DNA from 4 places in the Vibrio aquimaris genome. Region 2 is predicted to be linked to each of the others. Evidence: predicted binding sites of a transcription regulator. Region 2 holds the regulator's gene; each other region holds the start of a gene.
What was found. The regulator PurR, encoded in region 2, represses purine synthesis genes. The targets are predictions, from matches to a motif close to TNANGNAAACGTTTNCNTNA.

Region 1 (4,219 bases), 410 kb from region 2:
AGAAGCCTTTAAGCTGCTCTGCATTATCGACATCGGCAGGCTTATCGCCCAATTGCTTGTAAACTTGCGCAAGTGCGGTCGCGCCAAGGCGGTTTTGGCCGTTACCCAAATCGATAAGTACGAGTGACGTTTCACCTAGCCCTTCAGAGGTCGCCGGTGTAAGCAGCTGCGGCGTCACGGTTTTACGCACATCTTCTACTCGGCCAAAGGCGGTGATCACCAAAGATAGCGGTGAGGTCACTTGTTTATCTTCACCTTTATCCTGCCACTGGGTTTTCATCGACATAGAGTCTTTACCAACAGGAATGGTCAAACCAAGCGCCGGACAAAGCTCTTCACCGACGGCTTTTACCGCTTCATATAAGCCGGCATCTTCACCTGGGTGGCCCGCTGGCGACATCCAGTTAGCAGAGAGTTTAATGTGCTTAATATCGCCAATATCAGTGGCAGCGATATTGGTCAATGACTCTCCCACGGCTAAGCGAGCAGAAGCAGCAAAATCAAGTAGAGCGACGGGGGTGCGCTCACCCATTGACATGGCTTCGCCGTGGTAGGTGTCATAACTTGCCGCTGTGACTGCGCAGTTTGCTACAGGCACCTGCCAAGGACCAACCATTTGGTCGCGAGCAACTAAACCTGTGACCGTGCGGTCACCTATGGTGATGAGGAAGGTTTTCTCAGCAACCGCAGGAAGGCGTAATACGCGATCAATGGCTTGGCTAAGATCGATACCTTCTCGCTCTATTGCAGGGCTATCGACTTTAAGCGTGGTCGCATCACGATGCATCTTAGGTGGCTTGCCAAGTAAGATGTCCATTGGCATATCGATAGGCGTGTTATCAAAGTGAGCATCTTCTAGAGTCAGATGGCGCTCCTCTGTCGCCTCACCAACCACTGCGTATGGCGCACGCTCTCGCTGACAAATGGCTTCAAAAACAGGCATGTATTCTTTCGCCACTGCCAATACGTAACGCTCTTGAGATTCATTACACCAGATCTCAAGCGGGCTCATTCCCGGCTCATCATTTGGCACATCACGCAGCTGGAATTTACCGCCGCGCTCACCATCGTCAACAAGCTCAGGCAAAGCATTCGAAATACCGCCAGCACCCACATCGTGAATAAAAGCAATAGGGTTTTTATCACCTAGCTGCCAGCAGCGGTCGATCACTTCCTGACAGCGACGCTCCATTTCTGGGTTTTCACGCTGCACTGAAGCAAAGTCTAAATCTTCCGCTGATTGACCAGATGCCATTGACGACGCGGCGCCACCGCCAAGACCGATATTCATCGCAGGGCCGCCGAGCACAATCAGGCTCGCGCCGACTGGGATCTCTTTTTTCTGTACGTGCTCATCGCGAATATTGCCCATACCACCAGCGATCATGATTGGCTTGTGGTAACCACGTACCTCTTCACCAGCGTGTGAGGTCACTTTCTCTTCATAGGTACGAAAGTAACCTAGTAGGTTAGGACGGCCGAACTCATTGTTAAACGCAGCCCCGCCAAGTGGGCCTTCAAGCATAATATCTAGCGCGTTAACAATGCGGTCAGGCTTACCGAAATCGGTTTCCCAAGGCTGCTCAAAACCTGGAATGCGTAAGTTAGAAGTGGTGAAACCTACTAAACCCGCTTTAGGCTTGCCACCAATTCCGGTTGCGCCTTCATCGCGAATTTCACCGCCAGAACCTGTCGATGCACCTGGCCATGGAGAAATAGCAGTTGGGTGATTGTGAGTTTCAACCTTCATCAAGATGTGCGCATCTTCATGATGATAAGTATATTGACGCGAGTTTGGATCAGGGAAGAAGCGGCCAACTTTTGAGCCTGTCATTACCGCAGCATTATCTTTATAAGCTGATAGCACGTGCTCAGGCGTTGTCTCATAGGTGTTTTTAATCATCTTAAACAGAGACTTAGGCTGCTCAACGCCATCAATCGTCCAATCTGCATTAAAGATTTTGTGACGGCAGTGCTCTGAGTTTGCCTGAGCAAACATCATAAGCTCGATATCATTGGGGTTACGGCCAAGCTTGGTAAAGTTTTCCACCAAATAATCGATTTCATCTTCTGCTAGGGCCAAACCAAGCGACACGTTAGCTTTTTCAAGCGCCGTGCGTCCGCCCGAGAGAATATCCACATCCGCAACCGGTGCAGGCTCTGCAACTGTAAATAGTGCCGCAGCCGATTCAAATTCAGTAAACACCACTTCCATCATGCGGTCGTGAATAATGGCTTTGACTTGGCTTACTTGAGCGTCAGACAGCTGACTTGATGCTTGCAGATAATAAGCCGTACCACGCTCTAGGCGTTTGATTTTTTCTAGGCCACAGTTATTGGCAATATCGGTTGATTTAGAAGACCAAGGTGAGATGGTACTAGGGCGCGGAGTAACCAAAAGTAACAGACCTTGAGGCGCATGCTCTTCTATCGTTGGCCCATAAGTCAAAAGCTTTTCAAGTTTCTCAAGCTCAGACGCGTTTAGGTCTTCAGTTAGATCAGCAAAATGCATAAACTCAGCGTAAACTCCTATAATAGGCAAGTCTTGTTCACGGCAAAGTTCGAGTAGTTTGTTAACACGAAACTCAGAAAGAGCTGGGGAGCCACGCAAAATTCTCATGTGCTTAGGTCTCTTATATTAAGGTAATATGGGAATAAATTCAGAAGGTTATATCAATACCTTGCAAACTTATGCCGATGCTACCTCTGTGTGACGAGCGCATTATAAAGGATTTATTTTTGTGATGTAACACTAAAAGCAACCGTTTGCGTCATTTTTTTCAGCAAATTTGAATTACCGCAACAATCGTAATTTCAAATCTTTCGTCGCAACGGGGCCTGATTGGCTTGCCTTGTCACGACACTTTGATATAAATGCTCATAATGGAAGTATGAGAATGTGGTCAATGAAGAAGCATTACTTAAACCCTATGACATATCTTGGCGCACTGCTGTTTTCTGCCTTGATGCTGTCTGGCTGCCAAATCGAATCTGAGCCTAAAAGCGACTTAGACCAGATCCGTGAACGCGGCGTCTTGCGCGTCGGAACATTAAACAACCAGATTTCTTACTATATTGGTCCAGATGGCCCTGCTGGTTTGGATTACGAATTGGCGCGAGAGTTCGCCAATGAACTCGGCGTTCAACTTGAGATGAAACCCGCGTATCGCATTCCATCCCTCTATCCTGCCCTTGAGAAAGGAGAGATTGACATCATAGCAGCAGGGTTGATTTCATCCCCTGAGCGCACGGAACGTTTTAGACCGGGTCCTGCTTATTACTATGTCAGTCAGCAAGTTGTTTATAAAAAAGGCAACTGGCGACCAAGAACGCTGGAGCAGTTGGTCAGTAGACATGATGTTGATGGTGAACAAGAAGCTAAGCTTAAAATCGTCAGCGACTCGCATGTTAAAAAAACACTCAATACACTAAGAGAAAAGGACCACCCAGATTTTGTGTTCGAGGTTGATCCCGAAGCTGAAGTCAGTGATTTACTCAAACAAGTCGCCCAAGGTCAGCTGATGTTCACCGTCGCCGATTCCGTCGAATTGTCACTGTCACAACGTGTTTATCCAGAGATTGCCGTGGCGTTCGAGCTTACTGAAGATCAACCGATTTCATGGTTTGTACGCCGCTCTGAAGACGAAAGCCTTTACGCTCTGCTGATTGAGTTTTTTGGCTACACCAAACAATCTGGCCACCTTGCGTCTCTTGAAGAAAAATACATTGGCCACATAGGTAGCTTTGATTACGTCGATACCCGCGCATTTATCCGCGCTCTCAATTCTAAATTGCCGCAATGGGCACCGCTGTTTAAGCAATATTCGGATGAATTTGACTGGCGATTAGTCGCAGCATTGGCTTATCAAGAGTCTCACTGGAACCCGAAAGCAAAATCGCCGACCGGAGTACGCGGTATGATGATGCTGACCTTGCCTACAGCTAAAAGTGTCGGAGTGACTAACCGCCTTGACCCTCAACAGTCGGTACGAGGCGGCGTTGAATATCTGCGCCGCATGGTGTCTCGCATCCCCGACTCTATTGCGACACATGAAAAAATCTGGTTTGCTCTCGCTGCCTACAACGTAGGTTACGGGCATATGATGGATGCAAGAAGACTAACCAAAAAACAAGGTGCCAGCCCCGACTCTTGGGTGGAGGTTAAGGACAGATTGCCCTTATTGAGACAGAAGAAATACTTTAGCCAAACCAAATACGG
Region 2 (4,219 bases):
AGCATTCCCAATTGGCTTACTAGGTAAAAACGAGCAGTAGATATTGGTGTTAGCCCCATTAAAAGGTTTATTAGGAAGAAAGGAAACACAGGTATTAGGCGAAGCGAAAATAAATAGAATGCCCCATCTCTGGCCACTCCGTCATTGATTGCTTTTAATTTGTCGCCAAACTTGGTTTGCACCCAATCTCGAAGTAAAAAACGACTGCTGAGAAAGGCGAGAGTCGCACCTATGGTGCTTGCAAAAGAGACAAGTAAAAGACTGGCCCAAAAGCCGAATAAAGCCGCACCTAGAAGCGTCACCACGGCAGCGCCTGGAATGGAGAAAGCAGTAATGGCGACATAAGCTAGAAAATAACTTATAGCGGCTAGTGCAAAGTTGTTATTTATAAACTCAGATAGCGAGGCTTGTTGAGCTTTAGCATTTTCTAAAGTGAGATATTGACCAAAGTTAATGCCAAGAAACACAATCAATCCGACGAGCAGAATTCCTAACACGAGCTTTTTATTCATAGAGACTTCCTAAATATGAGTAAAGGGATATGAAAATAAGAACAGTTGAAGAGAAGTAAAATTTCAAACAGAAAAAAAAAGCCAACCTAGCTGGCTGACTTAGTTTCAAAGTATGTTGTGATTAGCTATTAAGAAGGCTTTCTAACTCCGCTCTGCGAGTAGTAGGAATCACTGACCAATGTTTACCTTTTATAGCGCCTTCTAAAGCCCAGAGCAACTCAATTGACACCTCCGCAGAGTGTGTTGCTTGAATCGCCTTAAACGCCTTTACTGACCCTATTTGTTCTAAATTCTCGACGCTATCGATTCCGGCTTTCTTTAACATACGTTCTGTTGCCAGTCGAAGGTTAGGTAAATCTTTAAGTCGAGTCGGCCTAGCTTTAGCTTGTGTCGTCTTTTCTTTCTTGGCTACTTCCAGAGAGCGATAGGCTAAAGAAAGCGCTCGCTCTTCACAAGATGCAATATTATCAGTTAACGCAAAGTATTTTGTAACGACGGGGAACCCACGTTTTTTATATACGTACGGTGTTAAACCCTCAGTTTTAAATTGATTGGCGAGTTTGTCATCGGCGCGGATGTGCAGCTTATCGTTAACGACTAATGCGAACATTATGTCGTCTGCGAAGATGCCGAATCCGCCGAACATTGAGCGCGATTTTATCTGACCAAGCTGATCAAAAAGTCGCATCGATTCTTTAAGTATTGGTTTATCCATGCTGTTTTATCTCGGTGTATATTTTATTATACGCCACCAAAGTCAGGTCCGAGAGATTAGCAAAATAATGCAGGTAAAATGTTGATAAAGAAGTCATACATTTTTTAGAACAAACACATATGGCTACCGAAACATCAAATCACCAGTCCATGTATTGTTTTAAACGGTATGATAGCTTGCATTATTGCCCATCGGCAACTCCGCTACCTTTCAGTTCCCTGAGTCAGGCCGGAAGCTTTGCGTCCCACTCTTTCGAGATGGTTTGCCCTGTTCGTGGCATTAGTCGAACAATTTAAGAATAAATAAGATTTGAGGTAAGTATCACATCATGATTGTATAAGTGTGATGCCGATCCAGATATTTTGTGTCAAAATGATAGATTCGGCTAATAGTTTAACTTATCAGCCGATTTGTATTCATTCACTTAGATTGTAAACCGTATCACGAACCACAATCTCTGGGTGCATTTCGAAAACACGCTTTTCATGCTCTTTATCTTTGATACGTTCCAAAAGGATTTCAAACGCATTTTTACCTACGCGACGTTTAGGTTGATGCACAGTAGTAAGTGGTGGAGAGAAGTATTCAGCGAGCTCTATATTGTCATAGCCAATAACTGAAATCTGTTCAGGTATTTGAATTCCTTTTTGCTGCAGCCTGCTCATTAGACCAAGAGCCATAGTATCATTGAAACAAAAGACAGCCGTTGGTTTGTTATCCATTGCGACAATTTGATCTGCGGCTAGCACAGCAGTGTCGCATTCGAAGTTGCCTTCGAGAATCCAGTCTTCGTTAATTTTTATGTTAGCTTCACTCATTGCTCTGCGAAACCCTTGGATACGTTCTTGGCACGCTGCTTTCTCAAAGTGTCCACTAAGACATGCGATATCTTTATGACCGTGATCGATCAGGAATTTTGTTGCTAGATAGCCGCCTTCTTCGGAGTTATCGATTATTTTATCGGCTTGAGAGCTTTCTGGGCCCCAGTCCATGATGACTTTAGGGATATCCTTCTGGCGGTCAAGCATATCACTAAGCTCTTCGGTTAGGTCGGAACACATTACCAGAATGCCATCAACACGTTTTTCGGCTAGCATACGTATATAATCGCGTTGTTTCTCATATATGCCACCAGTGTTACACAGTATGAGAGTATAGCCTTGGCGGTAACAATAGCTCTCTACACCATCGATGACTTCAGAAAAGAAAAGATTAGTAGATTGAGTGACAAGCATACCTATAGTACGGGTACTGTTGCACTTTAGGCTTCTCGCTACAGCGCTTGGAGCGTAGTTTAATTCAGTCACTGCCTCCATCACTTTTTCTTGTGTCGCTTCTGCAACAAAGCGCGTTTTATTTATTACATGAGAAACTGTCGTTGTAGACACGCCGGCTAAGCGTGCTACGTCTTTGATAGTGGCCATAAGGTTCTGTCCTGTCGATGACTGCCGTGAACTTGCATCAAAAATTTGTGTAAGTGGGCAGTAAGTATCAGAAACACAAAAACCGCCCTATTTAGCGGTTTATATCTAGTTCTGTCAGTTTTTATCGTTTTCGTTCTCGATTTTATATCGCAAACACTGTAAGGGCAAACAAAAACCTAAATCCTAGTAGGCTTTCCATCACATATTTGTGTCTAATTACTCACCTTTTAGATATGAGTAATCCTGTTTGATAAACGCAAGTGTGACTTCTGTCACTGATGCATAAAAGCCGAAGTTATCCAGTTTCAGACACTTATTTACAAATGAGGGGATCCAAGAGAGAAGGTGGGTTTCAATAAATTGTGCTTGTTTCTGCATCGAAGTTTCCATCGCCTCCGGTTGCATTAGCTTGTTGGAGCAAATGATTAGATGACCGAGAAAGTCTAATTCTACAGCAATGTGATCAGCCGGCTCATTAAGGTTTTTATTCACCTCTATTTGATATTGGTACATTAAGTTTTCCATTTCTGTGGCAGGTACGTCATTGAGCAGTCCTGAATCGCCAATATAGATAGAAGCGTAGGGTAGGGCAGAATCTTTATCGGATTTAAGAAACAGATTACAAAAGTCAGCCGCTAGTTCGAGTTGGGCATTGTTTCTGTCGAGCATACGATTAAGCGCATTTATTAGTTTGTCTGTACATGGCCTTAATTGCTCATTCTGCCCAAGTGCTGTTAGGAAGGAGCGAATTTGGGGCGAATGGTACTCTTCAAGTATCTCAGCAGAAAGTTCTTTGGCGAATAAACTTGATAACCACCAATAGATTTCGGCGCGCTTCTCATTTAAGGATTTGAGGTCGTCCATTAGATAATATTCTCCACACTTATGTAAGCTATCTGGGATAAAACTTGTGTTATCCATAAAATATCAGTTCGGTGTAGTTTAGGTTGTTTCAAATCAAAAAAAGAGTGCGTATGCACTTATAACCGACACAAATACTAGAATTATGACAGCTTATGAATAGAATACGAGTCAATAGGTTAGGTGTATGTAGTGGTGGAGATGGGTTATCACGTATTAATTGTCGAAGATGACGCAGTGACTCGAAGTAAATTGGTTGGCTATTTTCAGCATGAGGGTTATCAAGTATTTGAAGCTGAAAATGGTGAAGAAATGCGCGAATTAATCAAAAGTTGCAGTATTGACTTGGTGCTACTGGATATTAATCTGCCAGGTGAAGATGGACTTTTGTTGACTCGTGAACTTAGAAGCCAGTCAGATATAGGGATCATTTTAGTGACTGGGCGTACTGGTCACATAGATAAGATCGTTGGCCTGGAAATGGGAGCTGATGACTATGTGACCAAACCCTTTGAATTGAGAGAGTTAGTGGTTCGAGTCAAAAATTTACTCTGGCGCATAGGCTCTGTTCGCCAAGCAAAATCGGCTGCAAGCGCTCATAAGTTAGTTCGCTTTGCGCACTGGACATTCGATATACCAAGGCGCTCTCTAACAAAAGAAGGTAAGCCTGTGAAACTGACTAAGGCAGAGTATGAGCTGTTGGTGGC
Region 3 (4,219 bases), 390 kb from region 2:
TGTCACAATGGCTAAACCTAAATAGCCAGCTTTTAATCAATGCAACGGGTGAGACTTTATACATGGTTGCCGTTGCTGGTATTGTCGGTTTTGCGCTCGGCATTCCGCTAGGCGTTATCCTGCATACCACCAAAAAAGGCGGATTACTGGAAAATACCAAATTGAACCGTATGCTAGGCGCTATTGTAAACATAGGTCGCTCAGTACCCTTTCTTGTGCTTATGGTTGCCATTATTCCAGTTACAAAAATTCTAGTTGGCACCTTTATCGGCACAACGGCTGCCATTGTCCCACTGACCATAGGGGCTATCCCATTTGTTGCTCGCCTGATTGAAAGTGCATTACTGGAAGTGCCAACTGGCTTGGTTGAAGCGGCTCAATCTATGGGGGCCACTCCCCTACAAATCATTAGTAAAGTACTGCTACCAGAAGCTCTTCCCACTATAGTTAACTCAGTCACGATTACACTGGTCACTTTAGTGAGTTATTCAGCAATGGCAGGAACCGTCGGTGGCGGCGGGCTTGGTGATGTAGCGATTCGCTATGGATTTCATCGCTATGATGTGGTGATCATGGCGGTAACTGTCGTTATGTTGATTGTTTTAGTACAGATTATTCAATCGATCGGTGATGCACTTGTACGCCGTGTCGATCATAGATAAGCATATTTGAATTGAAGTTAAGGAGTAAAGTCATGAAATTTGGAATTAAAGGCCTACTTGCCACGGCTGTCGCCGCCTCAGCGTTGGTATTGGCAGGATGTGGTGACAAGCAAGACAACGCAAATAAAATAAAAGTAGGTGTCATGGCCGGTGCCGAAGCTCAGGTTGCAGAAGTCGCGGCAAAAGTCGCTAAAGAGAAATATGGCCTTGAGGTGGAGCTGGTCACTTTTAGTGATTATGTTACTCCTAACGCTGCGCTGGACGATGGCTCAATTGACGTTAACGCGTTTCAGCACAAACCATACTTAGATCAGCAAATCAAAGATCGCGGTTACAAACTATCAATTGCTGGCAACACCTTTGTTTACCCTATCGCTGGCTACTCTAAGAAAGTGAAATCGGTTGATGAGATTATTGATGGTGATCGTATCGCAGTCCCTAACGATCCAACCAATCTTGGCCGCTCGTTACTGTTGCTTGAGCAACAAGGCATTATTAAATTGCGTGAAGGTGTTGGGCTACTTGCAACCGTTCGCGATATTACCGAGAATCCAAAAAATGTCACTCTTGTTGAGCTAGATGCAGCGCAGCTTCCGCGCTCTTTAGATGATGTAACTTTGTCTGTAATCAATACAACGTATGCCAGCTCTATCAAGTTAACACCGCAAAAAGACGGCATATTTGTTGAAGATAAAGAATCACCATACGTGAACCTAGTGGTAGCACGCGAAGATAATGTCAACGCTGAGAATGTGCAGAACTTCATCAAGTCTTACCAAACTGAAGAAGTCTACAGCGCAGCCTATAAGATTTTCCAAGGCGGCGTAGTCAAAGGCTGGTAATAGCGTAAATAGATTACAGTAACGATGTAAAAAGGGAGCCATGGCTCCCTTTTTGTTTAACTTACTTACATTTATTTCGTGCCGAAAATCTTATCGCCCGCATCGCCTAAACCTGGCACGATATAACCTTTATCGTTAAGTTTTTCATCGATAGCGGCAGTGTAAAGCTCAACATCTGGGTGAGCTTTTTTAAGCGCTTCAATGCCTTCAGGTGCTGCAACCAATACCAAGACTTTAATCTGGTTACATCCCTTTTCTTTGAGTAAGTCAATGGTAGCGATCATGGAGCCACCTGTTGCCAGCATAGGGTCTACTACCAAAGCGATTCGCTCATCAATATTAGAAGCCAGTTTGTTAAAGTAAGGCACTGGTTCAAGCGTTTCTTCATCACGGTAAATACCCACTACGCTGATGCGAGCGCTTGGTACATGTTCAAGCACACCATCCATCATGCCCAGACCCGCGCGTAAAATAGGCACTACAGTGACTTTTTTACCTTTAATTTGATCAACTTCTACTGGGCCATCCCACCCCTCGATGGTAACTTTTTCCATTGCAAAGTCTGAAGTTGCTTCATAAGTCAGCAAACTGCCCACTTCCGTTGCAAGCTCACGAAAACGCTTTGTACTGATATCACCTTCTCTCATCAGGCCGATTTTATGCTTAACCAGAGGGTGTTTTACTTCAACAACTTTCATTTCCATCTCCGAGTATTTAGGTAAAATTTAAACAAACCTGCGGATTATAAATGATTTCGCTGGGTAATTCTTGAGTTAGAACAAAAGAAAAACCCACGCAAACGTTTGCCATATAGTATTGTCCGCTGTTAGAATAGCGCCGATTTCATATCCAATATTAAAACTGAGGACTTGCTTGTGAGTGCTGATAACACTTCTCTTAGCTATAAAGACGCTGGCGTAGATATCGACGCGGGTAACGCTCTAGTTGACCGTATCAAAGGGGCGGTCAAACGTACTCGTCGCCCTGAAGTCATGGGAGGCATTGGCGGTTTTGGTGCGCTGTGTGAATTACCAACCAAATACAAGCAACCTGTACTTGTTTCCGGCACAGATGGCGTAGGAACCAAACTACGTCTTGCATTGGATATGAACAAACATGACACCATCGGCGTCGATCTTGTCGCGATGTGCGTTAATGATCTGATTGTACAAGGTGCCGAGCCATTATTTTTCCTTGATTACTACGCAACAGGAAAATTGGATGTCGATACTGCGGCAGACGTTGTCTCTGGTATTGCTGAAGGCTGTGTCCAAGCTGGATGTTCTCTGATCGGTGGCGAAACCGCTGAAATGCCCGGTATGTATGAAGGCGAAGATTACGATGTGGCAGGATTCTGTGTTGGTGTGGTTGAAAAAGCCGACATTATTGATGGCACAAAAGTGGCGGCTGGTGATGCCCTTATTGCGGTCGGTTCAAGTGGTCCACATTCAAACGGTTACTCTCTGATCCGTAAAATCATTGAAGTGTCTGGCGCAGATACCAGTCAAGAACTTGAAGGCAAAACCATAGGCGAGCACCTTCTCGAACCTACGAAAATTTACATCAAATCTGCGCTTAAAATGATCGAAAAGCATGATATTCACGCAATTTCTCATATTACTGGTGGCGGCTTTTGGGAAAACATCCCACGCGTTTTACCAGAGGGCACCAAAGCAGTGATCGATGGCAACAGCTGGCAGTGGCCAAGTATTTTTGGCTGGCTACAAGAAAAAGGCAATGTTACGACTCATGAGATGTATCGTACTTTCAACTGTGGTGTTGGGCTAATCGTTGCTCTGCCAAAAGACCAAGCGCAAGCGGCGGTTGAACTTCTTCAAGCCGAAGGTGAGAATGCTTGGTTCATTGGCGAAATCGCGGATGCACAAGCCAACCAAGAACAAGTAGAGATCAGATAAACGATGAAAAGTATTGTTGTTTTAGTTTCAGGAAACGGTTCGAACTTACAGGCGATCATTGATGCTTGTGAAGATAAGATCACAACCGGCCGAGTAAGTGCTGTTTTTTCAAATAAAGCAACAGCTTATGGCTTAGAACGTGCCAAAAACGCAGGCGCGGCAGCGCATTCTTTAGATCCGAACTCATTCGACACGCGTGATGCATTCGACCGCGAGTTAATGAAGCAGATCGATGAATACAAGCCAGATGTGATTGTTCTTGCTGGTTACATGCGTATCCTAAGCGGTGAATTTGTACGCCACTATATGGGGCGAATGATCAATATTCACCCTTCACTACTACCTAAATACCCGGGTCTTAATACTTATCAACGTGCGATTCACGCCGGTGATGAAGAGCATGGCACCAGCGTGCACTTTGTGACCGAGCAGCTCGATGGCGGGCCTGTGATACTTCAAGCTAAAGTGCCTATCTTTGAAGATGATACAGTGGAAACGCTCACCAAACGTGTCCAAGTTCAAGAGCACAACATCTACCCTTTAGTCGTCCAATGGCTGGTTGAAGAGCGCTTAACCATGAAAGATGGCAAAGAAGCCTACTTGGATGGCAAGCTCCTTGGCATTCACGGCCACGCACAAGACTGATTTTTAATAAAGTAAAACGGGCTTCGGCCCGTTTTTTTGCTCCTAGATTTATATTAATCTTGTATTCATATACGTTAAGCTAGACTGCTTAAAACCTAGGAGGCATGAATGGATTTAAAAAGTTTACTTAATCAAGCATTAAACTCAGATCTCG
Region 4 (4,219 bases), 370 kb from region 2:
GAGATCAAATCAGCAATGCGTAAGAACAACCTTCATTCTGTGTGTGAAGAAGCGTCTTGCCCTAACTTAGCTGAGTGTTTTAACCATGGTACCGCTACCTTTATGATCCTTGGTGCGATTTGTACTCGTCGCTGCCCATTCTGTGATGTCGCACATGGTCGCCCTGTTGCCCCTGAAGCTGATGAGCCTCAAAAACTGGCCCAGACCATATCAGACATGAAACTCAAATACGTAGTTATTACCTCTGTCGACCGCGATGATCTTCGTGATGGCGGTGCCAAACATTTCGCTGACTGTAACCGTGAGATCCGTGCAAAGAACCCAAATATCAAAATTGAAACTCTAGTGCCTGACTTTCGAGGTCGAATGGATGTCGCTCTCGAATTGATGAAAGACAATCCACCAGATGTCTTCAACCATAACCTAGAGACGGCTCCTCGACTGTACCGTAAAGCTCGCCCGGGAGCAAACTACAAATGGTCTCTACAACTACTACAGAAATTTAAACAGCAGCACCCTGATGTTCCGACTAAATCAGGACTTATGATGGGGCTTGGCGAAACAAAAGAAGAAATTATCGAAGTGTTGAAAGATCTTCGAGATCACGGTGTAACTATGTTGACTCTAGGTCAGTATCTAGCGCCAAGCCGTCACCATCTTCCTGTTGAGCGCTATGTACCACCATCCGAGTTCGATGAGTTAAAAGAAATTGCACTGGACCTTGGATTCACCCACGCAGCTTGTGGGCCTTTTGTCCGCTCCTCTTACCATGCAGACCTACAAGCTCAAGGGATAGAAGTAGGTTAACTCACTGCGTTAAGCCACAACAATAAAAGCATCACTATAAAAGGGTTATTTGAATCAATTAGCCCTTTTTATTGTTCACTTCTTGAATGAGACAACACTCTTCTATAGGCTTAGCTCTAATAATACTAAAACTGTTTTTATTCCAAGGGATGATTATGAAAAGACTAGGTTTTATTGCTCTAGCGGTCACTGCAGTGACATCAGGTTGTGCATCAAATACCCAACAAGATAACTTTCGTGAAGCTTCTTTTGAACTATGTAATACAGAAGTTGAACTATATTCTGTAAGCGATGATGGCCGCGTTCGTATTGTTTGTGCAGATGGCTCTAAGTTTGCTCTGACCAGTGAGGCCACTCTGCAAACCATGCGTGATATTAATATCGATTATTGCCACGGTGAAGGGCTGGGCAAGTTCAGTGAGAGTCGAAAGTATTACTCGTTCAAGTGTAAATCAGGCACACTCCTAAGTATTTCCAAGTAGAAACTAATGTACAAAAAGGGGGGATACCATGTATCCCCCCTTTTTTTAGTTTTCAAGTTACTTGAACATTATGCATACACAGGTAAGCGCTGACAGATTTCAAGAACCTTTGCTTTGGTCGCTGAGATAACATCCTGATTATCAATATTATCTAGTACATCACACATCCAGTTAGCTAGTTCTTTGGCATCTTCCTCTGTAAATCCACGACGTGTAATTGCTGGCGAGCCAACACGGATCCCAGATGTAACAAATGGGCTACGAGGATCATTTGGTACCGAGTTTTTGTTCACTGTAATATTAGCTGAACCTAAAGCAGCATCCGCTTCTTTACCTGTAATGTCTTTGTCAATTAAATCAACTAAAAAGAGGTGGTTTTCAGTGCCATTTGAGACAATTTTATAACCACGTTCTTGGAACTGGGCAACCATAGCTTTAGCATTTTTAATCACACCCTCTTGATATGCTTTAAACTCCGGCTCCATCGCCTCTTTAAACGCAACAGCCTTACCAGCTATAACATGCATCAATGGGCCACCTTGCCCACCCGGGAATACTGCAGAGTTGAGTTTCTTGTACATTTCTTCGCCGGCGTTGGAAAGAATTAAGCCACCGCGCGGTCCAGCAAGCGTTTTGTGGGTTGTCGTTGTAACCACATGTGCATGCGGAACTGGCGTTGGATAAACGCCAGCAGCAATTAGGCCTGCTACATGCGCCATATCAACAAATAAGTAGGCACCAACCTTATCAGCAATTTCACGCATTCGCGCCCAATCAACAATTTGTGAGTAGGCGGAGAAACCACCAATGATCATTTTCGGTTTATGCTCTAAAGCTAGCGACTCCATTTCGTCATAATTAATTTGACCCGCTTCATCAATACCATAAGGAATGATGTTGTAATGCTTACCAGAAAAGTTAACTGGTGAACCGTGAGTCAAGTGACCGCCGTGCGCCAAGCTCATACCAAGCACAGTGTCACCTGGGTTTAACAACGCCATATAAACAGCACTGTTTGCTTGTGAACCAGAATGAGGCTGAACATTGGCATAAGCACAACCAAACAACTCACACGCACGATCAATAGCCAAAGCTTCTGCTTTATCCACATATTCGCAGCCACCATAATAGCGTTTGCCTGGGTAGCCTTCTGCATACTTGTTGGTAAGTTGAGAACCTTGAGCTTCCATCACTCGTGGGCTGGTGTAATTCTCTGACGCTATAAGTTCAATGTGCTCTTCTTGGCGACGAGTTTCTTCTTGGATCGCTGCGAACAGTTCCGCATCATAATCTGCGATATTCATATCACGCTTTAGCATCTGTATCTCCTGACTCAGATTTAAACTGAAAAACTAAGAATGACCCTAATAATCTGCGCAATTTACCCACGCAAACGTTTGCATCACGTTAATAGCGCGCATTCTACATAATTTGATCATAGCCATAAAGAGAAAATTATACTTTTTCTTATGAAGACTTTTCATGCAGAGCAACAAAGTGTCACCTGATGTTGCCAAAAAACCTGATGAATAACAAAAGTGTCAATTTTTCTCTATACAGCCCGTAAAACAATATCTACATAGGTTTACCTGAAATTTACTACCCAAGCTACCGAAATAATCGCTTTTTCACTATCATGCCGCCCTTAATTACTATTTTGTTTTTATATCATGAATAAACACTCACCAAAAGAAGACTGGATAGCGATCCTCACTGGAACATTTCTTGTCGCACAAGGTATTTTTTTCCTCCAATCAGGAGAGTTGTTGACTGGTGGCACCACAGGTTTAGCCCTTTTGCTCAACCAGTTCATCCCACTGTCTTTTGGTACACTTTACTTTATGAGTAACTGTCCTTTCTATTTACTGGCATGGCAACAATTTGGCCCTAGGTTTGCTTTGAGTAGTATCATTTCTGGAGCCCTAGTATCGATACTTTCTGATCACTTGTATCTGGTGATAAGCCTTGAAACCATCAATAACGTATACTGCGCGGTTGCTGGAGGGCTGTTAATGGGATTAGGTATGCTCATTTTATTTCGCCACCGTTCAAGCCTGGGCGGGTTCAATGTGCTGTGTTTATTTATTCAAGACAAATACGGTATTTCAGTGGGTAAATGCCAGCTTGCTATCGACTTCTGCATTCTTATCACTTCATGCTTTTTCGTTTCGCCGACGACCATAGGTTTATCCGTTATTGGAGCGGTTTTGCTTAATATAGTGTTGGCAATGAACCACAAGCCTACTCGCTATTCGGTCAACTATAGCTAATCAAGTGATTAGCCCCTTTCCCTTGATGAAAGGGGCTAATTAATGAGAACTCCGCGCTTTTACATCGTGGCTGAGTTCCTTGTTTAGCTCAGCTTCAACATAACCTGGTGCTCGAGTCGATACCGAGATAAGTCGATACATAGCCGGGATCACAAACAAAGTCACCAAAGTCGCAAACGCCATACCAAAGAAGATAACGGTTCCTACCGCCACTCGACTCTCATAACCAGCGCCGTTAGAGAGGATAAGTGGCACCGCACCTGCCAAGGTGGTAAAGGCCGTCATCATAATAGGGCGTAAACGACGGGCAGAGGCATCAATAATGGCCTTTTCAAAAACATAACCTCTATCACGTAACTGGTTAGCAAATTCGACTATTAAAATACCATTCTTAGTCACCATACCAATCAGCATGATCATTCCTATTTGACTATAAATGTTGAGTCCTTGACTCATCACAAGCAACCCCATAAAGCCGCCAAACACCCCCATAGGTACAGTAAACATCACAACTAAGGGATTGATGAAACTCTCAAACTGAGCAGCCAAAACAAGATAAGCAACCAGCAAAGCCAAGCCAAACACCAAAAGCACACTGGATTGATTTTCCTTATAGTCTTTGGACTCTCCTGCATAACTTACCGAAATATCACCTGGCAG

Region 1: a site for PurR is predicted at 2,755-2,774, ahead of purL (phosphoribosylformylglycinamidine synthase). Genes of this name have one in related genera too.
Region 3: a site for PurR is predicted at 2,296-2,315, ahead of purM (phosphoribosylformylglycinamidine cyclo-ligase). Genes of this name have one in related genera too.
Region 4: a site for PurR is predicted at 2,675-2,694, ahead of glyA (serine hydroxymethyltransferase). Genes of this name have one in related genera too.

What each region holds. Positions count from the first base shown of each region.
Region 1 is NZ_CP045350.1:732,645-736,863, reverse strand. It holds gene purL (phosphoribosylformylglycinamidine synthase) at 1-2,620, opposite strand, end outside; gene mltF (membrane-bound lytic murein transglycosylase MltF) at 2,907-4,219, shown strand, end outside.
Region 2 is NZ_CP045350.1:1,139,635-1,143,853, forward strand. It holds gene FIV01_RS05410 (TVP38/TMEM64 family protein) at 1-512, opposite strand, end outside; gene FIV01_RS05415 (TfoX/Sxy family DNA transformation protein) at 634-1,227, opposite strand; cyclic di-GMP riboswitch class I at 1,418-1,504, opposite strand; gene purR (HTH-type transcriptional repressor PurR) at 1,644-2,651, opposite strand; gene torD (molecular chaperone TorD) at 2,868-3,515, opposite strand; gene torR (two-component system response regulator TorR) at 3,714-4,219, shown strand, end outside.
Region 3 is NZ_CP045350.1:751,882-756,100, reverse strand. It holds gene FIV01_RS03465 (methionine ABC transporter permease) at 1-662, shown strand, start outside; gene FIV01_RS03460 (MetQ/NlpA family lipoprotein) at 695-1,504, shown strand; gene upp (uracil phosphoribosyltransferase) at 1,576-2,202, opposite strand; gene purM (phosphoribosylformylglycinamidine cyclo-ligase) at 2,380-3,420, shown strand; gene purN (phosphoribosylglycinamide formyltransferase) at 3,424-4,065, shown strand; gene FIV01_RS03440 (tellurite resistance TerB family protein) at 4,174-4,219, shown strand, end outside.
Region 4 is NZ_CP045350.1:767,374-771,592, reverse strand. It holds gene lipA (lipoyl synthase) at 1-807, shown strand, start outside; gene FIV01_RS03540 (hypothetical protein) at 963-1,289, shown strand; gene glyA (serine hydroxymethyltransferase) at 1,358-2,608, opposite strand; gene FIV01_RS03530 (YitT family protein) at 2,960-3,559, shown strand; gene vexH (vibriobactin export RND transporter permease subunit VexH) at 3,599-4,219, opposite strand, start outside.